Regions from separate parts of the Chryseobacterium sp. NRRL B-14798 genome, predicted to be linked through region 1. Evidence: riboswitches for the same ligand, from Rfam matches in the RefSeq annotation. Region 1 holds a riboswitch; each other region holds the start of a gene.

Region 1 (7,474 bases):
AAAAACCAGCACGAAAGCAAAAAAGAAGATAAAACAGAAGGAATCAACCGCGTGATCACAGCTGAACAATTGAAAAACTACCAGCATCTGGTAAAAGAAATCATTGTGGAAAGCCAGCTGATGGAATACATTGCCAAGATTATCATCAATACAAGAGAAAATCAATTCTTATATCTGGGAGCTTCACCACGAGCTTCATTGGCACTTCTTACGGCATCAAAGTCATTTGCCGCTTTAAGAGGTAGAGACTTTGTGACTCCTGAAGATATTAAAGAAGCAAGCTACGCCGTATTAAGACACAGAGTCATCGTATCTCCGGAAAGAGAAATGGAAGGTCTTACCGCAGATGAAATTATCCGTCAGATTTTAGAAGGAATAGAAATACCGAGATAGAACAATAGGTAGTAGATGGTAGGTAGCCGGTAGCAGTTGATTGTGAGTGAATGTTTAAATATTTACAAAATTATTATGTATGGCAAATTTTAAAGAACTTTTAGTCTGGCAGAGATCTATTGATTTTGTTACTGAAATCTACAGAACTACAGAAGCTTTTCCTAAGGATGAGATTTATGGCTTGACATCACAAATCAGAAGGGCTGCTGTTTCTATACCCTCCAATATTGCAGAGGGAAACTCCAGGAGAAGCAAACCTGATTACTCGCAATTTTTAAAAATATCAAGAGGCAGTTGTGCGGAAGTAGAAACACAATTAATTATTTCAAAAAATCTCAAATTTTTAAATGAAAATGAGCATTTAAAATTAAATGAAAAGATTATAGAAATATCCAAAATGTTGAACGGACTCATTAACTCATTACAATAATACAACTGTAAGACCTATGGTGCGTTCACATAATCCTCAAAACCTGTAACCTGCAACCTATAATCTGCAACCTGCCACCTAACCAATGAAAAACTTATACATCAATACACGTTTCTTTTTTACACTCATCGGAGTGGGGATTCTGTATGTCCTTGCATTTTTCTTTCCGGTGCTGATGTGGGTAGCCCATATCGCACTCCTGATTTGTTTTTTGGCAGCAATGGTAGATTTTCTGTTGCTTTTCAACCAAAAGAATGCATTGCAGGTTCAAAGAATTCTGCCGGAAAAACTGTCTAACGGAGATGAGAATTTTGTAAAAATTGACATCAAGAATAATTACAACTTTACCATAGCCACTAAAATTATTGATGAAATCCCGTTTCAGTTTCAGAAAAGAGATTTTCTGATCAAAAAACAGATCACTTCCGGAGCAAATACATTTTTTCAATACACATTAGAGCCTAAAGAAAGGGGAGAATATCATTTCGGAGGATTGAATGTGTACGCATCATCACCAATAGGACTGATTTCAAAAAGATTTATTTTCCAGAAAGATGCTATGCTTCCTGCCTATCCCTCTTTTATTCATCTAAGAAAATATGAACTGATGGCTATTCAGAGTGAATTTTTATTAGGCGGAATCAAGAAAGTCAGAAAGCTGGGACATACCATGGAATTTGAGCAGATCAAAGAATATGTACCCGGAGATGATATCAGAACGATCAACTGGAAAGCAACTTCGAAAACAAATCGTTTAATGGTTAATCAGTTTCAGGATGAGAAATCACAGCGTATTTTTATGCTGATTGATAAAGGACGAACCATGAAAATGCCTTTCAACGAATTAAGCTTGCTGGATTATTCCATCAATGCAACCATGGCGCTGTCTCATATTATTTTGAGAAAAGGAGACAGAGCGGGAATGATGACTTTTTCCAAGAAAGCTGAAAATAAAATTGCTGCCGATAATAAATCCGGACAGTTGAAGAAAATCTCTGAAGCTCTTTATAATATCAAAACAGATTTCTTCGAAAGTGATTTCAACCGTTTGTATCAGGATGTAAAATATTCCATCAACCAAAGAAGTTTAATTCTGCTTTTTACCAATTTTGAGACGTTAGACGGACTAAACCGGCAGCTGAAATATCTTAGGGGAATTGCTAAGAACCATTTGTTGGTAGTAGTATTCTTTAAAAATTCTGAACTGCAGACGCTGATCAACAAAAATCCTGAAAGTATGCAGGAAATTTATGACGAGATCATTGCTGAAAAATTTGAGTTTGAAAAGAAACTGATCATCCAGGAACTCCGTAAATACGGAATTTATACTGTTTATACACTTCCTGAAAATTTGAATATCGATGTTATCAATAAATATCTGGAGATAAAAGCGAGAGGAATTTTATAACTTTGTAGAAGCAATAAGCAATAAGCAATAAGCAATAAGCAATAAGCAATGAAAATTACACTTAACAGAATAAACGACGATTTTTTATTTGAATGTACCAATGCTCAGGGAAATTCTATTCTTTTGGATAATACTTCCCAGCCGGGAGCTAAAGGAGTTTCTCCAATGGAAAGTGTACTGATGGCTGTGGCAGGCTGCAGCGGAATTGATGTAGTTTCTATTTTAAAGAAGCAGCGTCAGGAGATCAGAAGCTTTCAGGCAGAGGTAGAAGGAGAAAGAGTACAGGTAGAAGATGCAAAACCATTTAAATCGATTAACGTAAAATTCCTTCTGGAAGGAGAAATTGATCCTAAAAAAGCATTAAAGGCTGCAGAACTTTCTTTTGAAAAATACTGCTCTGTATCAAAAACGTTAGAACCGAATGTAGAAATCGGATACGAAGTCTATGTGAACGGAGAAAAAATTTAATCTCTTATATAAAATAACAAAAGCCGGATGTTTCATCCGGCTTTTATTATTACTCATTACCAATTACTCATTGCTTATTAAAAGGTGAGTCTTGGCTTTATCAGTTTCGCTACAGTAGCAGTCCATCCTGTTTGATGGGAAGCACCCACACCACGGCCGTTATCACCATGGAAATATTCAAAGAACGTAATATAATCTCTGAAGTGTTCATCATAATTGAACTTGGGATTGCCTCCGTTGAACGCCCTTTGGCCATGTTCATCCTTTAAAAATATTGAGCAGAGTCTTTTGCTGATATTCTGGGCTACTTCATCCAGGTTTCTTTTATCACCGCTTCCCGTTGGGAATTCTACTTTCAGACTGTTTCCATAATAATAATGGAAGCGCTGCAGGCTTTCAACAATCAGGAAATTGATAGGAAACCAGATGGGGCCGCGCCAGTTGCTATTTCCGCCAAACATTCTGCTGTCACTTTCTGCAGGCGTATAGTATACCATATTTTCAGACCCATGTACAGAGAATACAAACGGATTTTCTTCGTATACCTTAGACATAGCACGTATTCCGTAAGAACTCAGGAACTCATTTTCATCAAGCATTCTGGTCAGAACTTTTGTCAGTCTGTTTTTACGAAGTATGCTCATAAGGTGTTTTCGTCCGTGTCCTTCCTCGTCCCAATGGGAAACGAGTTTGGTAAGCTCCGGTTTATTTTTTAAGATCCACTCCATTCGGGTCCTGAAATTCGGCATCTTTTCCAGTAAGCGATGGTCTACAATTTCAACAGCAAACATAGGAATCAAACCAACAATACTTCTTAACCTCAAAGAAACACTGTCTCCGTTTCCAAGCTGCAATACATCATAGAAAAATCCGTCTTCTTCATTCCAAAGCCCTTTTGTGCCTTCACCAAGATTTTCCATAGCCTCAGCGATATAAAGATAATGTTCAAAAAACTTGATGGCCATATCTTCATATACCTGATAATACTGGGCAAGCTCCATTGCAATACGCATCATATTCAATGCATACATGGCCATCCAGCTGGTTCCGTCTGCCTGTTCAAGATGCTGTCCGTCCTTTAGTTCCATATTCCGGTCAAAAGCTCCGATATTATCAAGACCAAGAAACCCTCCACCAAAGATATTTTTTCCGTTTTTATCCTTTCGGTTCACCCACCAGGTGAAATTAAGAAGCAGTTTCTGGAAAACTTTCTCTAAAAATAATAAATCCGGTTTTCCGTTATTTTTTTCATCAATTTTAAAAACACGGAAACAAGACCATGCGTGTACCGGCGGATTCACATCACTCATATTCCACTCATAGGCAGGAAGCTGTCCATTGGGATGCATGTACCATTCCTTAGTAAGAAGTAAAAGCTGTCCCTTGGCAAATTCCGCATCAATGATGGAAAAAGGAACACAATGAAACGCCAGATCCCATGTGGCATACCATGGATATTCCCATTTATCGGGCATAGAAATAATATCCTTATTATGGAGATGATTCCATTCCGTATTTCTTACATATTCATTGAAATTTCTTGGCGCTTCAAAATTAGGATCACCTTTCAGCCATTTTCCGATATTATAATGATAAAACTGTTTGTTCCAGAGAAGCCCGGCAAAAGCCTGTCTCTGTACATTTCTCTCATCTTCGTTAACGGTATCACTCTGAATTTCCTGATAAAACTCTTCAGCTTCAGTCTGCCGGGTATTGAAAATTTCATCAAAGTTTTCAAAAGGCTCATCGGCTTCATCCGGGCACAATCTGAATTCAAAAACCTTTGATTCTCCGGCTCCGATAAGCTCATCGATCAGGAAAGAAGCTTTTGTCCCTTTCTTTGCGGGATTAATCGTATTTGCCTGGTGGGTAATAAAATGATTGATGCCATCTTTGAAATATGTATTTTCACCTGCAGGAGCTCCGTAAAGCTTAGAAGTATTGGTTTCATTATCACAAAATACGCTTTGTGCATTGGTATTTCGGGAATAAAGTTTTTTAATGGAGATACTGTCGTGTCCAATATTGATACTTCCGTCATGAGAAGCATTAAGCTCTGCCTTATAGGTGTTGTATCCCCATTTCCAGTTGTTTCTGAACCATACAGTAGGCGCTACCAGAATAGGTGCTTCATGCTGACTTCGGTTACAGACCGTTACTCTGGCAAGAATATCATTGTGATCGGCCTTGCAATATTCAATGAAAATATCAAAATATTCATCATTATCGAAAATTCCAGTATCGAAAATTTCATATTCCGGTTCCTTTTTACTGCGTCTTCCGTTTTCTGCAACAAGTTCATCGTAAGGAAATTCATTGATGGGATATTTATAAACCATTTTCATATAACTATGAGTAGGTGTATTATCCAGATAATAAAAGATTTCTTTGATGTCTTCCCCATGATTACCCTGAGGATTGCTCAAACCAAAGAATCGTTCCTTTACCATTTTGTCTTTCTTGTTCCAGAACGAAAAAGCAAAACATAAAAGCTGCTTTACATCAGAAATTCCGGCAATACCTTCTTCACCCCAACGGTAGGCATAGCTTTCTGCATTATTATGGTTGGTAAAATTCCAGGCATTCCCGTTCGGGCTATAATCTTCGCGTACATTTCCCCACTGCCGGTTGCTTACATAAGGTCCCCAGTTTTTCCATTTGGTATCTTGTAATCTATCTTTTTCGGCGGTCATATCTCATCACTTTTCCATACGAAGTTAGTTTTTTTGAGAAGTAATTCCAATTTTTTTCATCTGAATAATTATTAATATACTCTTGGAATACTTGTATTTAAGGGCTTTTTTAAATATTAAAATAATTTTTTTTTGAAATTAAAAGAAAAGAACTACCTTTGCACCATTCGTTCATTCAAATATTGAAAATGTTATCAAGAAAGGTTGAGGGATTAGACCCTATGAAACCTTAGCAACCCTTTGCGCAAGTAAAGAAGGTGCTACGTTCTACCAAAATAATTTTGGACAGATAACTTACTGAAGTTCTTTTCAGCCATTTCCTGTGGCATTTTCAATTGTATTAAAATTTAATAGAATTGAAAACAGAACTAAACTATATTAATCTTACGTATCAAACTCATTCCCAAAAGGAATACCATATCTCATTAAGCTATCAGCTTTTTGGGAAAGATCTGTTTACAGCCCCTGTTGTCTTAATCAATCATGCTCTCACCGGAAATTCAAACGTATCCGGAGAAAAAGGCTGGTGGAAACAGCTGGTGGGAAAAAATCAGATTGTTGATACCGATCAATATACCGTTCTGTGCTTCAATATACCAGGAAACGGATACGACGATTTTTTAATTGAAGATTATGAAGACTTTACTCCTTCAGATATCGCTGCGATATTTCTGAAAGGACTTGAAGTTTTACAGATCAAAAATTTATATGCCATTATAGGAGGCTCTCTGGGAGGAGGTATTGCCTGGGAAATGCTTGCCCAGCAGCCGGATCTTGCTGAGATTTTTATTCCTATTGCCTGCGATTACAGAACACACGACTGGCTTCATGCACAGTGTCTGGTTCAGAAATTTTTATTAAATGATAAGGAAGAACCATTACAGAAAGCAAGAATTCATGCCATGTTGTGCTACAGAACACCGCAGTCGCTCAATGACAGATTTCAAAACCAATATAATCAGGACAAACAACGCCTGGAATCAGAAGACTGGCTGGTTTATCATGGTAATGCACTAAACGAAAGATTTAGTTTAAAAGCTTACAAATTGATGAATCATCTCTTGATGAATATAAATGCTGCTGATACAGCACTGGAGAACATACAGGCACGAATGCACATGATCTCCGTAGATACAGATTTATTTTTCCCGGCTTCTGAAATCCGAATGTGTTTTGAAAACTTAAAAGAGAAAAATAAAGATGTTTCTTATCACGAGATCCAATCTATACACGGGCATGATGCCTTCCTAATGGAATATCAACAATTAAATAATATCATTAAAAACATTTTATAGAAGTAATGAAAAATGCTAACGAAATAAAATTTTTGAAGAACAGATCAATCGTTAAATTTGAAGGAGAAGATTTCCTGGGAGAAATCGGGATTGACGGACGAATTTTTAAAGCGCTTACTTTGGCGCGTATCAGTGTAGGAGTAATCTCTCAGCAGGCCGTAGAAAACGGAATTTCTATCCTGGTTCATGAAAATGATGCAGAGAAGGCAGTGGCTTGTCTTATCGATGAATTTGAAGCAGAAAGAAAGTCAGGAAAAGTTTCCCAGATCTATAGTATCAATAATGTTTCTGTCATTGGTTTTGTAGCAGAAGATTTTAATAAAGTCTTTGCTGAGCTGGCAAGAAATAATGTTTTTCCATTGCTTTTGAACCAGGTAGCAGGAGAAAACAGAGTCAATATCGTAGTGACGTCTTCACAGGATGAAAAAACAAGAAACATCATAGAATCTGAAATTTTCAAAAAACCGAAAACCGTTCATCTGGCCATTATTGGCCATGGAAATGTAGGAAAAACCTTGATAGAACAGGTACTTGAATCTGCAGAAGAAATTAAAAAACGTAAAAAAATAGACCTTAAAGTAGTTGCAGTAGCCAACTCAAAGAAAATTGCCTTCAACAAAAAAGGATTTGATGCCAATTGGGGGGATGAGGTTTTAACAGCAGAAAGACCGTCAAACGTGGAAGAACTGATTAATTTCTCTAACGAAAATCAACTGGAGAATCTGATTGTTGTGGATAACACCGCAAGCAAAGATTTTGTAAAAAACTATCACGCCCTGGCAGAAAA
Region 2 (7,474 bases), 4.2 Mb from region 1:
ATGCTGTTTTCTCATAGAACCTCTTCCGGTACTTTTGTCAGAGAAATGTAATATAAATATCATTCAATCTGTCTTTTATAATATGGAAAAACACATTGTATTTATAGCCACCCTGATTTGTTCTTTTTCAGCAGCACAAACCAAAGACACCGCCAATGTCAACAAAATAGAAGCAGTTACGGTGAACGGTAAAAAAGTTATGGTGGAACGTAAAGTGGACCGTCTTGTTTACAATGTTCAGAACTCTATGCTTTCACAGGGAAGTTCAGGCACTGAAGTTTTGGCTGGTACACCTTTACTGCAGGTAGATGAAAATAAAGGGCTGCTTTCCATTGCCGGAAAAAATGGCGTTGCTGTGATGGTTAATGACCGGATGCTGAATCTTTCCGGATCTGAGCTAATCAATTATCTGAGGAACCTGCGATCCGAAAATATATTGAAAGTTGAAGTAATCACCACTCCTCCTGCCAAATACGAAGCTCAGGGAAACAGCGGGATAATCAATATTGTTCTTAAAAAAAATCAGAATCCCGGATGGAGCGGCTACCTGACCACGAATTATACCCAAAAGACTTATGCAGCATTCAGCACAGTAGCAGGAGTAAACTATCATAATGAAAAAGTGAAAGCATCTATCAAGTTTCAGGGATATGACGGAGATAAAAGATCGGTGGAAAATTATAAAATTACCGGGCAAAGCTCTTCTGTAAGCAGGGATGAAAGACGGGATATGAATGACGGATTGGGACTGAATGTTAATATTGATTATTCTCTTTCTAAAAATTCCAATATCGGACTGGTATATGATATTTCGAAAGGACATTCCAATATGGATATCAATTCAAAACAACATTACTTTACCGGGACCACTCCTACTTTGCAAACAGACACAGATTCAAAGCACCGTTCTTCATTTACTTCACAGATGCTTAATTTATATTTTGATCAGAAATTTGGGGAACATAAGCTCAGCATAGGTGCTAATTATTATGGAAATCTGCCCGATACAGAGGTAAATTTTACCACAAGAAATGTCGCTAACAACTCAACACAGATCGTAAAAAATCTTTCTTCAGTAGATTATAAGATCTATTCTGGGCAGGCAGATTTAACTTTAAATTTCAAAAAAATACAGTTGGAAACCGGAGCAAAATACAGCCAGTTTTCCAATAATTCGGACATCGGATATTTTAATTTTATCAATGGAAATTACACCATAGACCCTGCAAAAAGCAATCTTTTTGATTATAATGAAAAGAATTATGCCGCTTATATCAGCGTCAGTAAAGATCTTGGCGAAAAATGGTCTGTGAAAGCAGGAATCCGTTATGAATATTCACAATCCAGCGGTTTCTCTCCTTCTACACAGGCAAAATCTGAGAATAATTACGGTAAATTCTTCCCTACGGCCTATCTTTCTTATAAAGCCAATCAGGATAATCAGTTCAGCATTAATTATTCCCGAAGAATCAACCGCCCTTATTTCCGGGCTTTGGATCCGTTCCGATGGTATTCCAATCCGAACACGTATTATTCAGGGAACCCAAGCCTGCAGCCCTCTTTTAATCATAATATAGAACTTAACTATATGTTTAAAAGTAAGTTTTCTGCCAATCTTTACTACCAGAGAACAACAAATAACTTTGACCAGATCACATTCCTGACCGGAATTAACCTCATCAGCACGTTTGAGAATTACTATAATCAGGATAATTATGGTATCAATCTGAATTACACAGATACTTTCTTTAAAATCTGGGAAAGCAATATTTCGACTTCGTTCAGTTATAATGAGACTCAGATTACAAGGTTCAATCTGGTTCCTAAAAACGGACAGTCATTTTATTATTCCCTCAATAATACGTTCCAGCTGAATAAAGCTAAAACGTTCATGCTATTTGTCAACTACTGGCATAATCTTCCTTCCCGTGACGGATACACCGCTGTAAGGAACAGAGCAAGTCTTGACGCCGGAATAAAGATGAGCTTTGTGGAAAAAGCACTCCAGGTTAATCTTTCGGTGAGTGATATTTTTAAACAGTCCGGATATAAGGGTGATATGTATTTTACAGATAATACACAGTCATTCAACAACTATTGGGATGCCCGAAGAATGACACTCAGCGTTACCTATAATTTGGGAAACCAGAAAATCAAATCCAATAACAGAGCGGTGAATTTCGAAGAGAAAAACCGTGCACAATAATAATGTAACAGTAATTTAAAAAAATAAACTCATGAAAACCTTTATTTATATTTTTCTTGTATGCCTTTCTACATTGATATCTGCTCAAAAAAAGCCTTCAGATTATTTTAAAAATCCAAAGACGAAGGTTTTGGTGGTAGGCTCCTTTCATTTTGATTATCCAAATCTGGATGCCCATAAAACCAATAAAGAAGATCAGGTAGATGTACTTTCTCCCAAAACAGCAAAAGAAGTCACAGAACTGGTAGAATATATCAAAAGATTTAAGCCGACAAAGATTGCAATTGAAGCCTGGCCAGGCTGGAACGCCAATCAAAAGCTAAAGGAATACAGCGAAGGCAAACACCGTGACAAAAGAGATGAGCGTTATCAGCTAGCTATGAGACTAGCCAGTGAGCTTACAATAAACGAATTGTTCAGCATTGACGCAGAATCTGTTCTGGATGACCTTGAAAAACATTTTGGGAAAACTGATTCTGCATTTTTTAAAAACCTCAGCAAGGATTATGATTTCAGAAGTGATGACCCGATCTCCCAACAGTTTATTGCCTTCTACAAGAGTTCTGAGCCTAAAAATTTTAAATCTCTTCTGGACACTTTTACTTATATGAATTCCAAAGAAAGCCATCAGTACGGATACGGGGCTTATCTTAGCGGTGACTTTACACTAAGAGAATATGACGGCGCCGATATGCTCGCTCTTTACTGGTACAGCAGAAACCTGAGAATGTTCCGCAATATTCAAAACATTCCTCACAACGGAGAAGACAGAATTCTTGTCATTGCAGGAAATGGACATGCAGCAGTACTTAGACAACTTTTTACCTCTTCCGCAGAATATGAATTCATTGAATTTTCTTCACTGAAATAAATAAAAAGACAGAGATTCAGTCTCTGTCTTTTTTTAATCAAAACTTCAGTCTTTATATTAGAAGCTGAATTCAATTCTTGCAAACAAGAACCTTCCGCCTATACCATACTGGGAAACCTGTCTGGAATAGACAAACTGGTTATCTGCTGTTAATGAACTTATTGCGGGGCTTTTAGAAGGCAAAATATTAAAGATATTATTACTTCCTACGGTTGCTGAAATATTTTTATTAAAATTATAACCTACTGACAGATCTGTTATCACGCGGCGGTTAAGGACGAAATGCTCTGTATTTCCTGTTACACCATCAAAGTTAGCATCCACAACATCTGCATCGGTCACTTTACCAAAGAAAGAATTACGCAGTACGAAAGTAAATCCGGAAACTCTTACCGTATTGCCCAATGTAGCTTTTACACGGGGTACAGCTTCTTCAAAATAGACTCTGTTCGGTTCTGAGAAATAATTATTGATCTGACTTACCAGTTTAGGAGACGCGTGGATATCCCCGACTCTTTTAGTCTGATTAAAATTGATTCCCAGATTATTCTCCAGGGAAATTCCTGATGAGATTTTTGAGTTCTGGGAAATGGTGATATCAAGGCCTTTTGTCTGAGAATCTACAGCATTGGCAAAAAAGTTGGCAGCGCTGGCTCTTGCAAGATCAAAAGCATCCTGTAGAACGGCCTGATCCGAGCCAGGAGTAAAATTACCATCAGGGCGATAGAAGAGATCGGTCAGTACGACTCTGTCTTTAATCTTTATTAAATAAGCATCTGCTGTGAAAGTAAGGCTTAATGCCGGAATCTTCCAGGTAATTCCTGTGCTGTAGGATTGCGAGGTTTCCTGCTTTAATTTTGGAATACCCAATGCCTGTGCAGCCTCAGAATTATTTCTGAAAGTACCTACCTGCGTTGTTTTTCCCTGCTGAATCAGCGTAGAAGTAGAACTGTAATAGATTTGTGCTAATGAAGGTGCTCTGAACCCAGTAGAAACAGCTCCTCTCCAGTTGAGATTGGAAGCCAGTTTTACATTGGTTGCCACCTTATAATTGAATGTAGATCCGAAATCTGAATAATTCTCATACCGTACAGCTCCTTCCAATAACCATCTGTCCGTAATTTCCAGTTCTGCATCAGCATAAGCTGCAATACTGTTTCTGTTTCCGGAAACTGCATTTTCAGGACTGAAGCCGGGGAAAACCTGAGCTCCTGCGGGTCTTACATTTCCAAAAAAATCGGTTACTTTTTCATTTTCAGGGGTTTTGGCTGTTACTACCCTGCCATAGATATCGTAAGAAGCATAAGAGTTTTCCTTTCCGGCATTTACTTTATAATTTTCGTATCGGTATTCACCACCAAACGCAATGTTCAACCCTTTCAGAACATTATATTTCTTAGAGAAATCAAGGTTGACGGTATTTTGTGAGAATTCAGATCCTCCGGCATCAAAGGTTCTTGGAGAACTATCTGTAAGTGATGCATTAAAAGTATTGACAACACCAAAACCGAAAACATTTTTCCCGAATGTGTTACTGAAATCCACATTCCAGCCATCCCATTTTCCTTTAATTCCGGCTGCAAGGGAATAATCATTTACAGTGGCTTCAATCTGAGGCAGATATCCGTTGGGAGTAACTGCATTGATATTCCTTTCATTATTTGGAAGCCTGTAAAATCCTCCTGCATTACCAAGACGGTAACTGTAGCCACCAAATGAATAAACCTTCCAATCCTCATTTACAGGAATTTCAGAATTGAAGAAGAGCTGTCCGGACTGCAGTTTAGACTGCCCTGCTCTCAAACTGAAATCTTTTCTCTCCAATCCTCTGTAATTAAGCTCCTCAGAGGTAAAATCTTTACCCAATATTTTTTGAAGCTCAGAAATGCTGTTTGCCCCGGAAATCTGAGATTGAAAATCAGGTGCAAAATATCCAACCTTAGTTGCATACTGTTTAATGGTATTGATGATTTGCTGAGTATTGGAAGTATTGGTAATGTTTTTATACAAGCCGTCAATATTCACTCCATCCTGTAATGCCCGGTAATTAATGGCATTATAGGCGTTGAAAATATCTCCTTCCCTCACTCCTGCTCTGGAATAAGGATCACGGTATTGGGCGGAACCGGTAACATTAAAAAATCCGGTTTTACCTATTTTAGCGCCATAATTAAGGTCTACAGAAACAGTCTGTCCGTCTACCCCTCCGGAGAAATTATTGGCAACAGGTGAAGCATATCCACCTAAAAATACCTGTCCGGAAAGGCCCAGCCTTTTTTTCAGTCCGAGGTTTATCACTCCCGCAATCGCATCAGATCCATACTGGGCAGAAGCTCCATCCCTTAAAACCTCTATTTTTTCCAATGCAAAAGCAGGAATAGCATTAAGGTCAGTTCCTACAGAACCTCTTCCCGGCGTAAGGGTAACATTAATCAGTGAAGACTGATATCTTCTTTTTCCGTTGAGTAATACCAAAACCTGATCCGGTCCTAACCCTCTCAACAGTGCCGGATCCACAAAATCAGTTCCGTCATTTACAGTATGTGATGTGGATGAAAATGAGGGTACGATATAGTTTAAAGCCTGGCTGATATTATTCGTCGGGCTCTGTTTTAAAATTTTAGATATATTAATGATATCCACCGGAACAGGAGTATCCGTCAAAGATCTTCCGGAACCCCTTGATCCAAGGATAACCACATCTTCTATTTTCTTCGATTGTAAAGTGTCCGTCTGTGCGTAATAAAATGAAGAAATAAGCACGATAGAAGGAATAAAAATTCTTTTTTTGAAATTATGCATGTTTGTTGTGTACTTTTTTGTTGATGAAATTTGTTTTTTAAGCAATACAGATCCTGTAGCCCTAAATTGTAAGGTTACCATAGAATTCGAAATGTTTGTATTATTTTTTAGAAATAGAAAAGGCTAGAAACAACAACACATGCGCATGTAGAAATGGCATGAGAACATATCAGAGTAATGAAGGCTCACTTCATGATCTGAAGAATAAAAAATTACTGATGGAATGTGATTTCCCTTGTCTTTAAACATTTGATTTTAACTTTTAAAACAAAAATTCAAGATGGGAGTAATGATAGAATGATAAACATTTTTTCCGGAAGATCCGGCTTATCGATTGCAGCACCTTGCTTGTTTTTGCAGGTTGCTATCCCATCTAGAGATTCTTGATAATTACCTGGCAAAGATATAATTATTTCCGAAATAAAAAAAATTTAGCCTAAATTTTCGATTTTCAACATTTTAGCGTAACAAATTATCTTTTTCAGCGTCTAACCGGATAACAGTAAAAACATTATGAAAAAAACAATTTTCGCTTTATCCTTATTAAGTTCTGTTCTTATTTTTTCTCAGGAAAAAAATAAGAAACCTCAGGAAAAGCAAATTGAAGGCGTAGTCATTACCAAAACTAAAAAAGCCGTTGAACAAAAAGCAGACCGTACTATTTTTGACTTTTCTGAGCAGCCTCAGCTGAATAACGGAAACGTTCTGGAAGGAATTAAAAAACTTCCGGGACTTGTATCTACCGATATTGCCGGGATGATGTATCAGGGAAAAATGCTGGAAGTATATCTTAACGGAAGACCTCTGAACATCACTTCCAATGAATTGAACTCCTTCCTGGAAGGGATGCCCGCCAATTCCGTAGAGAGAATTGAAGTGATCACCCAGCCAGGTGCTGAGTTTCCGGCAACTTCCGGAGGTGCCATCATGAATATCATCACCAACAAAAATGCAAATAAATATTTAACCGCTACGTATTCAGGGAATTATTCTTTTACAAATTATGACCAATACAGAAGCAGAACGACTAATTCTGTTAATTTAAATGCAAGAAATAAATATTTCGGATGGCAGCTGAATGTTGGGCAGAATTACCGTGAAAGTATGCTGAATGGCCAGCAGGATGAGCTTTTGAGCAGTCATACCGATAGATATGCACGTGGATATTTTGCAAAATCCGGATTGACTTTTGATTTAGGGCAGGACAGATTATTATTAAACTACGATATTTATCACAACAATAATGACAACTACACTTTAAGTGACGGACATGGAGATTTGCCCTTCAGAAGAAACCCGAAAGATTTACAAGAAGCTTTTTATACTTCTTCTGACGTTGCCCATACCAATAATTTGAGACAGGAAGCGGTTGTAACCTATCAGAAACGTTTTGCTGACAAATCTCAAAAACTGGATTTCCAGTTTGGGTATACAAGATCAGACAGCAAATTTTCTCAGGATAATTACTTTCAGGATGGGACGTTTGTAGCTTATCCCAATGAGCCTCTTGATAGCCCTACCAATGGATTAAAAGATATTCTGAATAATAAATCTGTGATGAATATTGCCAACTTCAAAGTAGATTACGCACAGCC
Region 3 (7,474 bases), 150 kb from region 1:
AGCAGGGAGATACAGTATTCTCTATTGTTAATAAATTTGGTGTTTCTATTGATGAACTTATTGCTCTTAACCCGGATCTTTCACATGGTCTGAAAACCGGAATGGTTTTAAAAATCAAAAAACAGGATGCTGCATACATAAAGAAGAATGGTGATGCTTTAAGCGTTATCCTGATGCTTCCTTTCGGGTACAGCACCAATGAAACTCAGTACAGAGGAATGGCACTTGACTTTTTGACAGGAGCTAAACTCGCTATTGAAAGAAATGCAAGAGGAGGACAAAAACTGGATATTAAAGTAGTAGACTCAGGGAATGAAGCTTCGTTCAAAAACTCTTTGACACAGATTAATCCTGATAATACAGATCTTATTATCGGACCTTTCTTCAAATCCAATGTAATTGATGTTCTTGATTTCACCAAAAATCAGAAAATCCCGATTGTAGCACCATTTGCCAACTCTCCGGAACTCTATAACTACAGTAACCTTATTATTGTAGAAACCAACAATCAGACGTATGCTGATAAGATTGTAGAAGAAGTAAAAGCAGTGTATTCAGATCAGAAAATATATATAGTGGCAGATGCTAAAAAAGAAGATGCCAACTATATCAAAGCCGGACTTGAAAAAGCGGTGAAAAATCCTAATATCATTATTGTTAATTCGTCGGCAGATATTCAGCTGGACCAGAATATGATGACAGGACAGTCTGCACCGGTTATTGCCATTTTAGCAAATGATGATAATACTGCAGGAGATGTTTTTGCCAACAGAATGATTGCAATGTCTAAAGAAGTTCAGGGTATAAAAGCCTTCAGTATGTTCTATTCTCCTGTTTTCGAGAAGAAAGTGGATGAGCTGAGCCAGGCAAGTCTTGTATATCTGATGGATAGAAAGATCAATACAGACGGTAGCTTTGAGAAAGAAATTCTGGCTGCTTATAAAAGCAAATACTGCAAAACTCCACCGAAATATGCGATCGTAGGTTTTGATGTGGTAAATGATATGCTAACCAGAGAAAATAAAAAAGGAGAGATCTTTAAACAAATGAATAAAGTTCAGACTCAGCTTGCGACCAAATTTGAGTTTGTAAAATCTAAAGCTAACGGTGCTTATGTAAATACAGGTTACAGAGTAATCAGGTTAGTACCATAAATGATTTATAGCACTTAAAACGAATATTGTTAACATTATAGTTATATTTGCATAATATTTAATTCAATACATGAAAGCACTTGTATTTCCAGGGCAGGGTTCTCAGTTCGTAGGAATGGGAAAAGAATTGTATGATTCTAGAAAAGATATTAAAGATCTGATGGAATCTGCCAATGAAATTTTAGGTTTCGACATTCTTTCCATTATGTTTAACGGTACGGATGCGGATCTTAAGAAAACAGAGGTTACCCAGCCTTCAATATTTATACATTCAGTAGCAGCATTAAAAGCCGTAAATGGTCTTGGTGCTGAAATGGTAGCAGGACACTCTTTGGGAGAGTTTTCAGCTTTGGTTGCCAACGGAGTTTTATCCTTTGATGACGGTTTGAAATTAGTTTCTGAAAGAGCGAAAGCGATGCAGGAAGCTTGCGACGCCAATCCAAGTTCTATGGCTGCAATCTTAGGATTAGACGATGCCAAGGTTGAAGAAATCTGTGCACAGATCAGCGGGGTTGTTGTTCCTGCCAACTATAACTGTCCGGGACAATTGGTTATTTCAGGAGAAACTCCTGCAGTAGAAGAAGCGTGTATAAAGCTGAAAGAAGCAGGCGCTAAAAGAGCATTGCTGTTACCGGTAAACGGAGCTTTCCACTCACCATTGATGCAGCCTGCACAGGAGAGACTGGCAGCAGCTATCGAAAAGACAAAATTCAGAAAAGCAACTATTCCTGTATACCAGAATATCACGACAACAGCGGTAACCAATCCTGATGAGATCAAACAAAACCTGATCGCTCAGCTTACCGGTCCAGTAAAATGGACACAGTCTGTTCAGAATATGATTAAAGATGGTGCCTCTAACTTCGTGGAAGTAGGACCAGGAAAAACCCTTCAGGGATTGATCAAAAAAATTGACGGATCTGTAGAAGCAACTTCTGCAATCTAAATAAAAAAATATGAGCGCGATCTTTTCACCGGGCAAGCTTATGCTTACTTCAGAATATTTCGCAATCGATGGAGCTCTTGTCTTAGCGGTACCTACCAGGCTGGGACAAGAGTTTTTCTTTGAAGAAAAAGAAGATGGAAAATCTCTTATTCTTTGGGAAGCCTATCATCAGAATACATTATGGTTAAAAGCTGTCATTGATTATAAAAACTGGCAGATCTTAGAAACCAATATTCCATCAAGCGCTGAGTTTATTACCAAAACATTACAAAATGTTCAGCTGCTTTCTGACAGTAAATTCAAAACAGACCTTACTTATTATTTAAAAACAAATCTTCAGTTTCCTGCGGATTATGGGCTTGGGAGCAGTTCCACCCTGATGAATAACCTGGCGGAATGGGCTGAAATAGATCCTTTTCATCTTAACACCATCAGTTTGGGAGGCAGTGGATATGACATTGCAGTTGCAAAAGAAAAGTCCGCAGTGCTTTTCCAAAGTAAACCTGAGATAAAATATGAGAAAGTAGATTTTAATCCGTCCTTTAAAAATGAACTGATTTTTATTCATTTAAATCAGAAGCAGGATAGTAGAGAAGGAATCAATTTTTACAAATCAAAAAAGAAGTCCCCGGAATTGGTTGATGAATTTTCGGATATCACAAAGAAAATTATGTTATGCGATGAATTGGAAAATTTTTCTGCATTAATGATGATTCATGAGCGAAAAATTGCCGATTTTCTTGAAATTCTCACAGTTAGAGAAAAATTTTTCTCAGATTGCCCTTCATTTGTCAAAAGTTTAGGTGCATGGGGTGGAGATTTTGTGATGAGTGCGAAATTTGGGGACTATAAGAACTATTTTTGGGAGAAAGGTTTTACGACCGTTTTTGAATGGGATAATATAATTGGTTTATAATCAATATATTACAATCCTGTTTTTTTATTTGCCATTCTGACTTATATCAGTATATTTAAACCACCTTTAACAAATAATTAATATTATTTTTGTTGAAAGCAATAAAGAAATAGAAAATATAAGTAAAATGAAAAACACTAAAATCATCCAGGATTTAGAGAAATTAGGGATTAAAGGAAACTATGAAGTAGTGTATAATCCTTCTTATGAAGAATTATATCAGGCTGAAGTTTCTCCTGAAAATCAGGGGTTTGAGAAAGCTGAGCTTACAGAATCAGGCGCAGTATCAGTAAAAACAGGAATTTTCACAGGTCGTTCACCTAAAGACAGATATATTGTTCAGGATGATGTTACAAGAGATACAATTTTCTGGGATGGTAAAGTAAACTTACCTACAACAGCAGAAATTTTCGAGTCTTGTAAAGAACTAGTGCTGAACCAGCTTGCCGGATCTAAAAAGATTTATGTAGTAGATACATTCTGCGGAACGAATGCGGATACGAGACTTAAAGTAAGATTTATCGTTGAAGTAGCATGGCAGGCACATTTTGTTACTAATATGTTCATTCGTCCTTCTCACTATGAGCTTGAAAACTTTGGCGAGCCGGATTTCACAGTTATCAACGGATCAAAAACTACCAACCCGAACTGGGAAGCTCAGGGATTAAACTCTGAGAACTTCATCATGTTCAACCTTACTGAAAAACTACAGATCATCGGAGGTACATGGTATGGAGGTGAGATGAAGAAAGGGATGTTCGCCATGATGAACTACTATCTTCCATTAAAAGGTATGGCCTCAATGCACTGTTCTGCAAACGTAGGAGAAAAAGGGGATGTAGCTTTATTCTTTGGTCTTTCAGGAACTGGTAAAACAACTTTATCAGCAGATCCTAAAAGATACCTTATCGGTGACGATGAGCACGGATGGGATAATAACGGAGTATTCAACTATGAAGGCGGATGCTACGCTAAAGTTATCGACTTATCTGCAGAAAAAGAACCGGATATCTTTGCTGCCATCAAGAGAGATGCACTTCTTGAAAACGTTGTTGTTAACAATGGAGTAGCGGATTATACAGACGGATCTATCACTGAGAACACAAGAGTTTCTTATCCAATCTATCATATCAACAAAATTGTATTGCCTTCCAAAGCAGGTCATGCCAAAAAGATAGTTTATCTTTCAGCAGATGCATTCGGAGTACTTCCTCCGGTTTCTATCCTGAATGAAGATCAGGCTCAATACCACTTCCTTTGCGGTTATACATCAAAATTAGCAGGAACTGAAAGGGGAATTACTGAACCTCAGCCATCTTTCTCTCCAGCATTTGGTGAAGCATTCCTTACATTGCACCCAACAATGTATTCTAAAACATTAATCGGTAAAATGAAGGAGCACGGAGCTAAAGCTTATCTGGTAAACACAGGTTGGAATGGTACCGGAAAGAGAATTTCTCTAAAAGATACCAGAGCAATCATTGATGCCATCATTGACGGTTCTATTGATAATGCTCCTAAAACTCAGGTTCCGATCATGAACCTTGAAATTCCTACTGAATTGCCAAACGTTTCTACAGGTATTCTAGATCCTAGAGATACTTATGAGAACGCTTCAGAATGGGAAGAAAAAGCAAAAGATCTTGCTTCAAGATATATCAAGAACTTTGAGCAGTACTGTGATACTGAAGAAGGTAAAAAATTAGTAGCTTCAGGACCTCAATTGCAGGAACAGACTATCTAATAGTTACCAATCAACATATAAAAAGCCTCATCACTGATGAGGCTTTCTTATTAGTATTTTTTACAACTTTCAATCAATTCATTCTGTTCATCCAGTTTCAGGACTGTTGATTTGATTGATTCTTCAGTCAGATATTTTATAATCATAAAATGCTTTGAAGAAAAGTAAGACTTTCCGTCCAATATTTTATTTAAATACTTTGGAGTAGTGAAGGTCATCCAATATTTTGTTTTGTCAGAAAATTCAATGGTAACTTCTATAGCAGATTCAGTATCCTCTACTATTTCATCATCAATATGAATGGAAATAATTTCCGGTTCTTTCTCCAAGCAGAAATAAAACTTAGAATACCATCTGAGCTTACCTTCATCATTCCAGATTCTTATATTTTCAGCATTTATTTCTTCAACGATATAAGATTTTCTTTTTGTTAATTGCCCGGAATATATGCCAATACTTTTACAGTAAATCTTATCCTTTATCTTCATAAATTATTTTTCATAATCATCTGTGAAAATCTGTGAAATCCGTGGTTAAATAAAAAAGTATAAGTTATTTTAAACTTAATAAGGCCAACCGATACCCATCCATTCCAAAGCCTGATAAGACTGCATCCGTATTAGCTGCTGTTACAGATTTCTGTCTGAATTCCTCTCTTTTATAGATATTGCTGATATGAACTTCTACTTTAGGTTTTCTGATATTTTTTAAACAGTCTGCAATCGCATATGAATAGTGAGTATAAGCCCCGGGATTGATCACTACTGCATCGAAGTCATCTTCCTGAAGCCTGTTGATAAGTTCTCCCTCAATATTAGACTGATAATATTTTAATTCATGAGTCTGAAACTCGGATCTTAAATTTTCCAAATAACTTTCCATAGAAACATTTCCATAGATTTCCGGTTCTCTTGTGCCTAACAGATTGAGGTTAGGGCCGTTGATGATCAAAACTTTCATACCATAAAATTAAAAACTTTTTTTAATTAATGGCCAAAAATTTCAATGTGATGTAGATTTGTTTCAATTGAGTTTTTAATAATGATATTTGTCATATTTAAATAAATGATAAAGCTTTCAACTCCTTATTGTTATGGCTTTTATTAAAATTTTATGTTAATTATTAAAAATTTATCATGAAAAAATAATAAGTCTACTTGTTTTGTAGACTAAAAGTTTTTAGCTTTGCAACCATATTTCGATCGGCTTATAAAGAAAGATGGAGGGAACTGACCCTGTGAAGTCTTAACAACCTACCCTTGGGGCAAGGTGTTACGTTCAGCCTTTTAAGGAAAAATAAGCATTTGGTTTATCGTATTTATCGATGCCCTTTGCTGACTTTTCTGCAAAGGGTTAAATTTTAATATATGATAAATAAAATTGATTATGATTAGTAAAAATTTATTTAATTATAAAGCCTGGATACCTCCGGTTGCGGCTTTTTTTCTGGGAGTCACCAGTGTAAGTGCACAGAATTCCAGACTGAAAAAAGATAGTCTTCATGAAAAGGAGCTTGATGAAGTCGTAGTGGTAGCTTACGGAAAAGCAAAAAGAAACAGCTATACCGGTTCTGTAGCCACCATTTCCAGTGATAAAATCAATAACAGACCTGTAACCAATATTACCAAAGCATTGGAAGGGCAGGTTGCAGGGATTCAGACCACCAGTGCCTCAGGGCAGCCGGGTGCGGTTTCTACTATCAGAATCAGAGGAATCGGTTCCATCAGTGCTTCCAGTGATCCTTTATACGTAGTAGACGGAATTCCTTTTGACGGAAATATTAACTCTATCAGCCCAAGTGATATTGAATCCATCAGTGTTTTGAAAGACGCTACAGCAAGTGCCTTGTATGGTTCAAGAGGGGCAAACGGAATTATCATCATCACTACAAAATCAGGAAAAAAAGGAGAAGCCAGAGTAAATTTTAATATCAGCCAGGGATTCTCAGGAAGAGCTGTCAAAGATTATGAACAGGTAAACACGGATCAATATTTTCAATTATATTGGGAAGCATTAAGAAACGGATATCAGTCCGGTAAAGTTTCTTCTCAGCAGGCTGCTCAGATGGCAACAGATAATCTTGTTTCTACTCTTGGAATTAACCCATATGGAACTGCTTATCCAAAACCGGTGGGAACAGATGGAAAATTATTGTCAGGGGCATCACCACTCTGGAATGATGACTGGAGAGATATTCTACAGAGAGTGGCATCAAGAAACCAGATGGATCTTGATATCAGCGGAGGAAGTGAGAAAAGTAATTACTTCTTTTCCCTTGGTTATCTGGATGATAAAGGGATGGCCATTGAATCTGGTTTTAAAAGATATAATACCAGGCTTAAAATTAATTCCGAAGTTAAAAGATGGCTGAATGTTGGAGTCAACTTAAGCTATACGAACAGTATTCAGCAGGCGCCTACTTCTTCGGATTCAAAATCGAGTAATATCATCAATGCGGCAAGGTTTATTCCTTCATTCTATCCTTATTATGAAAGAAATGCAGACGGCACTTACGTTTTAGATGCCGACGGAAATCCAATTTATGATTTTGGAAAGTACAGGCCCACAAATGCACTTCAAAATCAGAATGCTGCTGCAACGTTGCCTTTAGATAAAAACGAAAATAAAGAAGATAACTTTTCAGGCAAAGGATTCATGGAATTCACTTTCTTACCGGAACTGAAATTCAAAACAAGCTTCTCTGTTGATCTGGT
Region 4 (7,474 bases), 4.3 Mb from region 1:
ATTTTTCGGAAGAACAGGAATCGGAAGATTTGGGTTTTTATTAAAGGATAGGACGGGATCGCATCAGACTTCACCAGATATTTTTGTAAACGTAGGTACTTTAAACTTGACGCTTACAAATCCATTAGCGAACAGCCTCACTTCAGTTCCTACGGGAAATTCCATTACTATTACGGCGACGGCAAGTACCAATGTTACATTTCAATTAAAAGCTAACGGAACTGTTGTCAATTCAACAACAACGCCTTCACAATCTTATTCTTACAGTTATACGGTTACTCAGGATGCAAATATGGAACTTGTGGCGACACAGGGAACCAATTCCAAAACGGCAGCATTCATTGTACAGGTTCCGAGAAATGTTGTTTCCCAGGCAATACCCAACTGGATCAGACAGGGAATCAATTATCATCCGACAGATCCAACCAAGGTGGGATTGGCTTTATATGCTCCGGGGAAAAATTTTGTACACGTCATAGGAAGCTTCAATAACTGGACGGTGAATGATACCTATTTAATGAAAAAAGACACCACAAATCCCGATCTGTACTGGATTGAACTCAATGGAATCACTCCTCAGCAGCTTTATACCTTCCAATACAGAACAAACGATTTGAGAAAAGTAGCAGATCCTTATTCTCCACAAATTCTTTCCTCTTATGATGATCCGTGGATTTCCGCTTCTACCTATCCAAACTTACCAGCATTTCCTGCCGGGCAGGGTTTTGAAGTGTCAACATTTAAAACAGGCCAGACCGCTTATAATTGGCAGGTTACCAATTTTCAAAGACCTGCGAAACAGGATCTTATAGTGTATGAATTATTATTGAGAGATTTCACACAGGAAAAGAACTGGCAGTCACTGATCAATAAAATTTCCTATTTAAAGAATTTGAAAATCAATGCTATAGAACTGCTTCCCATCATGGAATTTGACGGAAATCTTTCCTGGGGATATAATACTTCTTTTCATTATGCATTGGACAAAGCCTACGGTACTCCCGAAAAATTCAAAGAATTTGTAGATGTATGCCACCAGAACGGAATTGCAGTCATTCTGGATGTCGCATTTAATCACGCAACAGGACGTTCACCTCTGGTAAGACTCTGGAATATTGATCCGGATGGTGATGGCTATGGAAATGTTGCAGCCAACAACCCTTACTTTAATCAGGTTCCGAAACATTCATACAATGTATTTAACGATTTTAACCATACCAGCCTTTCAACGCAATATTATGTTGAAAGATGTCTTGAGCAATGGCTGACTGAATATCACATAGACGGATTCCGTTGGGATTTAACCAAAGGATTTACGCAAAGCTGTTCTGAAAATGATGAGGCCTGTACCAATGCCTACCAGCAGGACAGAGTGGATATCATGAAAAATTATGCTGATAAACAATGGGCCATTGATCCCAATTCTTATATGATCTTCGAACACCTTGGAACTGATGCAGAAGAACAGCAATGGGCGAATTACAGAATAGCAGAAGGAAAAGGCGTTATGCTTTGGAATAAACAGACAGATCCTTACAATCAGAATACGATGGGATATAAGGAAAACAGCAATTACGACCGAATGAACCACAGTCTTCACGGATTTACCAATATGAGTGCCGTAGGCTATGGAGAAAGCCACGATGAAGAAAGACTGATGTTTAAAAACCTTGCATACGGTGCAGCGAACGGAAGCTATGATGTAAAAAACCTGAATACCGCTCTTGAAAGAATGAAAACATTCGGGGCCACGTTCTTTACTATCCCTGGTCCGAAAATGATCTGGCAGTTTGGAGAATTAGGATATGAATTCAGCATCAACAGATGTGCAAACGGTACGATAGACAGCGGATGCAGAACCGATGAGAAACCTGTTGCATTTACGCTCGGATATGATACTGATCTGAATAGAAAGGCGGTCTACGATACATGGGCTAAAATCATCAACATCAGAAACAGTCATCAGGTCTTTAAATCGAAAACCTATAGTATAGAATCCAACAATCTTACGAACGACCCCAATGGTCTGATCACAAGAATTTATGTATATGATGCCTCTATTACAACAGGAATAAAGAATGTTGTCGTATTGGCCAATTACACGACTTCCGCACAGAATGTAGTGCCTTATTTCCCTTACACAGGTCAATGGCAGAATCTGATGGACAACAGTATTTCAAATGTAGCTTCCACAACAGCTCCAATCACTTTACAACCGGGAGAATTTAGAATCTTTGGTAATTACGCGGGTGCTTTGTCAACAGCAGATGTCAATGCCGCCAACAAATTATCTCTTCAGATTGCAGATAATCCTGTCCGAAATGGAATCGCTAAACTGGTTTTCAATAAAGCAAAAAATGGGGAAATTTCAATTTTTGATATGACCGGTAAAAAACTGGATACTTTCAAACTCGATAAAGAGAGCGGAACTTATAATTTGAAGGTTGATTATCCGGCAGGCACGTATCTTGTGCAGTTGAAATCAGATACAGGAATAGCCATTCAAAAGATGATTATTAAATAAAACAAAAGATTTAGTTGTCTAGACTTATAAAAAATATTTAATATCTTAAAAACCATTAAGAAGGTTTAAGAAATAAAGTATAGTTAAGGTTAATCATTCTGATTTTTAAGTTTCTCTTAATCCTCTTAAACTCTTATTAAATCTTAATGGTTCAAAAATAAAAAGTTTAAACAGGTTCCATACAAAATAAAAGGCAAATTTGCAGATCAGCAGATTTGCTTTTTTTGTAAGTTCAGAAAAATAGTCTACTTTTGCCGTAGATTTATCAAGAAAGGTGGAGGGATTTGGCCCGGTGAAACCTTAGCAACCTGCACAATTCCAGCGTGTAAAGGTGCTAATTCCAACCCTTTGGGAGAGATAATTGAAGTCAATACTCTATATGAATTCCATTTCTTGAAGTCTTGTGTATCTGCGGAAAGATCCGTCAGATTGGTAGTATTAATTGGCAAGAACAAAAATGAAAAAATTAAGCACAGCTGTACTATTGCTTGGGGCAATTCTGGTAGCTGCTCAGGAAAGTGAGGAAAAAGGAAAACAGATCGAAGATATCATCATCGTCGGAAACCGTAATGTTAAAAGAACAAAACTGGAGACGCCGGTTCCTGTAGATGTTATCAATATCGATAAAATCCAGAGAAGCACTCCGCAAATGACCGCTCAGGATCTCCTGAATTATGTGATTCCGTCGTTTAATGCAGTGAGGCAGTCTGCTTCTGATGGCACAGAGCATATTGATCCGGTAACATTAAGAGGAATGGGCCCCGATCAGGTTCTCGTATTGCTTAACGGAAAAAGAAGACATACTACTTCATTGGTCAATTATCAGAATACCGTAGGAAATGGTTCTGTAGGAACAGATTTGAGTACCATTCCCGTAATTGCTATTGATAGAATAGAAGTGTTAAGAGACGGAGCTGCTGCACAATATGGATCTGATGCTATTGCCGGAGTGATCAACATTATTCTTAAGAAAAATGCCGGAGCTTCAGCAAGCCTTACTTACGGATTAAGCGGAAGAAATGATGGAGATACTTACCAGGCAGGAGTCAACTATGGTACCTCATTAGGAAAAAAAGATGGTTATATCAATCTATCCCTGCAATTAAGCCACAGAGGAAAAACAACAAGAACTCAAAATCACGATCTGGATATTTTCGGAGATAATTTTGCGTATGAATTTGCAGGTGACGCTGAAGCGGTAAAAGCAGCCAGAGCTGCGGATGATGCCGAAATTGAAAAAAGAGGGTTGACCCGTGATGATTTCAATTTTCAGATCGGAGATGCCCAGATCAGACAGGGACAGTTGTTTTTCAATTCAGAATACCCTTTTAATGATCATTTTAAACTCTATTCTTTCGGAGGTTTCAGTATTAAAGAAGGAGAAGGGTTTGGTTTCAGAAGACTGCCAAGCGAAAAGTCTAATGTGGTTTCATCCATTTATCCGAATGGTTTTCAGGCGGTTCTTGGGTCTCAGGTATATGATGTTTCCTATGCTGTAGGTGCAAAATATAATGTTAACAACTGGCTATTTGACCTAAGTAATACGTTCGGGAGCAATACCTTCAATTATAAGGTAAGCAATACCAATAATGCTTCTCTGGGTGCAAAATCACCCACAAGTTTTTATGCAGGCGCCCATAGTTTTCTGCAGAATACCATGAATCTTGATGTTTCCAAAAATATAAACCGTTTCAATATTGCTTTCGGTGGTGAGTTCAGGTTTGAACAATACCAGATTAAAGCTGGTGATGAAGCTTCTTATACCCAATATGATATCAATGGAAATGTGGCCACTGAAGGATCTACAGTACTTGGAGCAGGCGGATCTCAATCCTTTATCGGATTTTCTCCTAACAATGCCTTGAAGAAAGGCAGACATTCCACCGCAGTATATGCAGATGTTTCCTATGATTTGGATAAAAAACTGAATATTGATGCTGCTGCCAGGTTTGAAAATTATTCAGATTTCGGAAATACCTTGAATGGAAAACTCGCTGTACGATATGAGTTTGTAAAAAACTATGCGGTAAGAGCCGCTGTTGGGACAGGATTCAGAGCACCATCATTGCAACAGCAATATTTTAATAATTCCTATGCGGATATTTCTACTTCCGGTTCAAAGATTGTTACCAAAGGAATATTCAGCAACGATAGCGAAGCCGCTAAAATTCTTGGGTTTGATAAACTCAAGCAGGAAACTTCTGTCAATGCAAGTGCCGGATTTACCCTGAAGCCATTTAATAAGTTGACTATTTCCATAGATGGATACTGGATCAAAGTAAAGGACAGAATTGTGATCACCAGCAATATTACAGACCCAAGATTAGATCAGTTTAAGGTAGAAAGCGGAAGATTCTTCGCCAATGCTATTGATACAGAAACGAAAGGTGTGGATGTAGTGGTTTCCTATGACTGGATTCTTGGGAACGGAAAATTAAATATGAATCTTGCCGGAAACTATACGGAAACAAAAATCACAGATTTTCATTTTCCTGAAAACTTAGGAACGCCTCAGGATCAGTTTTTTGGTCCCGATCAGATCAATATCATTGAAACACTGTCTCCAAAAACAAAAGCTTCATTAGGATTAAATTATGGAATAGGAAAATTCAGTTTTCTCGTAAGAAATACCTATTTTGGTAAGGTAATAAGAGATGGTTATCCGTTTGGAGACGTGCAGGAATTCTCACCAAAAGTAGTGACAGACATCAGCGTTGGGTATGATATCACCAAAAGTATCAATTTTACAGTAGGAGCCAACAATATATTTGATGTCTTTCCGGACCGCCAGATTTATAAAAATTCATATTATGGAGTATTCAAATATGCGCCTGTACAGATGGGAACGCTGGGGAATTATTTCTTCGGAAGGCTTAATTTTAATTTTTAATCATTAAATGAGTACTGCCTCACATCAGATTGGCTGGAAAACAGCCGCAGCCATTGTCGTTTCCAATATGATCGGAACAGGGATTTTTACCACCCTGGGATTTCAGCTTTCCGATATTACCAACACCTACAGTATTTTCCTGCTATGGAGCATCGGAGGGGTTCTCGCTTTGTTCGGGGCATTTTGCTACGCAGAATTGGGCTCCCATTTTAAAGGAAACGGAGGCGATTTTATTTATCTTAAAGAAACCTATCATCCGATTTTCGGATATCTCATAAGCTGGATTTCGCTCATCATAGGATTTTCCTCTCCCGTAGCGCTGGCAGCATTGGCTATGTCAAAATACCTTTCTGTATTTGATTATAGCTTTGGAAACGGATTTGCCATAGCCGCGATATTCCTGGTGGCAATTGCATTATCATTCAGCCTGAAAACATCCAGCAGGTTTCACAACTTTTTTACCTTCATTAAGATCGCTTTTATTATTGTACTGGTTATTCTTGGAGTAAGAATTTCAAATTCACCCCAGATCGGCAACAGCCTTAATTTCAGTGACAGCTGGCAGAATGAGATCATGCTTCCTGCCTTTGCAACCTCTCTGGTATTTGTGACCTATTCATACACAGGCTGGAATTCAGCTTCCTATATTGCGGGAGAAATAAAGGATGTGCAGAAAAACCTTCCTAAATCATTGATTATAGGAACTGTTTTTGTGACGGTGAGCTATATTCTGGTGAATTATATTATGCTGAAACATGCTCCTGTAAATCAGCTGGCAGGAAAAGAAGATGTGATGGGCGAAGCAGCAGTCAATATGTTGGGTCCGGCTTTTGGAAAAATTGTTAATATTTTTATAGCTCTGCAGCTGATTGCAACCATAAGTGGATACTTGTGGGTTGGCTCAAGACTGACACAGGCTTTTGCAAAACATACCCACATCTGGAAACCTTTATCATCTGGAAATACAAAAGGAATTCCGGTAAGAGCTATTTTTGCCCATGCTGTGATTGCTGCTATTATTATTTTAACGGGAAGCTTTAAAGAAATTTTTGTTTATACAGCTTTTATACTACAGCTTTTTGCCAGTCTTGCGATTTCGACGGTTTTCTTTCTGAAGAAAAAAGACAGAAAGATTTTTAAGTCGAATGCTTTCCATATTTTTCCGGCTGTTTTTCTGCTGTTCAGTATCTATATTCTCTATTTTACATTCATTCATAACCCTAAGGAAAGCTTGGTAGGATTGGGAATTATCGCTGTAGGAATTATTTTATATCTGATAGACAGAAGACTTTCTAAAGGATCTTAGAGCCTGATTTCAATATCATAAACATTTTTACAATTCAGCTTTTTTACCTTTTTGACTCTTTATCCCTAATGCTCAAAAATTTATGATGATTTGGAATTTTAATTTTGAATTAATAATCCTTATCTTTGCACCCACAAAATTTCTACAATGTCTAAATCATTAATTCCAAAATTAGAAGCTATAAAACAAAGATATAATGAGGTTGCAGACCTTATTATACAGCCTGATGTCATTTCAGACCAAAAAAGATATTCTTCTTTGAACAAAGAATATAGTGATTTGGGAAAAATTGTAAGAGTTTATGATCAGTACAAAGGCGCTTTGGACAGTATCGCAGAATCTGAAGAAATTATCGCAGATGGTTCAGACAGAGATCTGGTAGATCTGGCTAAAGAAGAAAAACTGGAAGCTCAGGCTAAACTTCCGGGATTGGAAGAAGAGCTGAAAGTATTGCTGATTCCTAAAGATCCTGCAGATGATAAAAACGTTATCGTGGAACTACGTGCCGGAACCGGAGGTGATGAAGCCGCTATTTTTGTGGAAGATATCTACAGAATGTATACCATGTATTTCAAAACAAAAGGATGGAGACATGAAGTGACAGATTCTAATGAAGCAGCGAAAGGATACAAGGAATTGATCATGAAGGTGGAAGGAGAAGGTGTTTACGGAATCATGAAGTTTGAATCCGGAGTTCACCGTGTACAGCGTGTACCTGAGACAGAATCTCAGGGAAGAGTACACACTTCTGCCA

The links. A riboswitch is a leader RNA that binds a small molecule or an ion and turns the genes downstream of it on or off. The one in region 1 is predicted to bind S-adenosylmethionine.
Region 2: another riboswitch for S-adenosylmethionine. It lies ahead of AB1278_RS02445 (TonB-dependent receptor plug domain-containing protein); the one in region 1 lies ahead of AB1278_RS21195 (alpha/beta fold hydrolase).
Region 3: another riboswitch for S-adenosylmethionine. It lies ahead of AB1278_RS21955 (SusC/RagA family TonB-linked outer membrane protein); the one in region 1 lies ahead of AB1278_RS21195 (alpha/beta fold hydrolase).
Region 4: another riboswitch for S-adenosylmethionine. It lies ahead of AB1278_RS02100 (TonB-dependent receptor plug domain-containing protein); the one in region 1 lies ahead of AB1278_RS21195 (alpha/beta fold hydrolase).

What each region holds. Positions count from the first base shown of each region.
Region 1 covers NZ_JBFLUL010000005.1:4,627,762-4,635,235, reverse strand. Annotated here, with positions in the region: gene AB1278_RS21220 (AAA family ATPase) at 1-393, shown strand, start outside; gene AB1278_RS21215 (four helix bundle protein) at 473-823, shown strand; gene AB1278_RS21210 (DUF58 domain-containing protein) at 909-2,231, shown strand; gene AB1278_RS21205 (OsmC family protein) at 2,280-2,699, shown strand; gene AB1278_RS21200 (MGH1-like glycoside hydrolase domain-containing protein) at 2,777-5,392, opposite strand; SAM riboswitch class I at 5,581-5,688, shown strand; gene AB1278_RS21195 (alpha/beta fold hydrolase) at 5,749-6,687, shown strand; gene AB1278_RS21190 (ACT domain-containing protein) at 6,693-7,474, shown strand, end outside.
Region 2 covers NZ_JBFLUL010000005.1:443,566-451,039, reverse strand. Annotated here, with positions in the region: gene AB1278_RS02460 (hypothetical protein) at 1-63, opposite strand, end outside; gene AB1278_RS02455 (TonB-dependent receptor domain-containing protein) at 83-2,206, shown strand; gene AB1278_RS02450 (DUF5694 domain-containing protein) at 2,238-3,077, shown strand; gene AB1278_RS02445 (TonB-dependent receptor plug domain-containing protein) at 3,135-5,879, opposite strand; SAM-I-IV-variant riboswitch at 6,177-6,274, opposite strand; gene AB1278_RS02440 (outer membrane beta-barrel protein) at 6,393-7,474, shown strand, end outside.
Region 3 covers NZ_JBFLUL010000005.1:4,776,435-4,783,908, reverse strand. Annotated here, with positions in the region: gene AB1278_RS21985 (LysM peptidoglycan-binding domain-containing protein) at 1-1,154, shown strand, start outside; gene fabD (ACP S-malonyltransferase) at 1,225-2,100, shown strand; gene AB1278_RS21975 (GYDIA family GHMP kinase) at 2,111-3,016, shown strand; gene pckA (phosphoenolpyruvate carboxykinase (ATP)) at 3,144-4,760, shown strand; gene AB1278_RS21965 (hypothetical protein) at 4,811-5,248, opposite strand; gene AB1278_RS21960 (type II 3-dehydroquinate dehydratase) at 5,313-5,720, opposite strand; SAM riboswitch class I at 5,965-6,063, shown strand; gene AB1278_RS21955 (SusC/RagA family TonB-linked outer membrane protein) at 6,147-7,474, shown strand, end outside.
Region 4 covers NZ_JBFLUL010000005.1:363,510-370,983, forward strand. Annotated here, with positions in the region: gene AB1278_RS02095 (alpha-amylase family glycosyl hydrolase) at 1-2,524, shown strand, start outside; SAM riboswitch class I at 2,784-2,888, shown strand; gene AB1278_RS02100 (TonB-dependent receptor plug domain-containing protein) at 2,982-5,414, shown strand; gene AB1278_RS02105 (APC family permease) at 5,422-6,720, shown strand; gene prfA (peptide chain release factor 1) at 6,868-7,474, shown strand, end outside.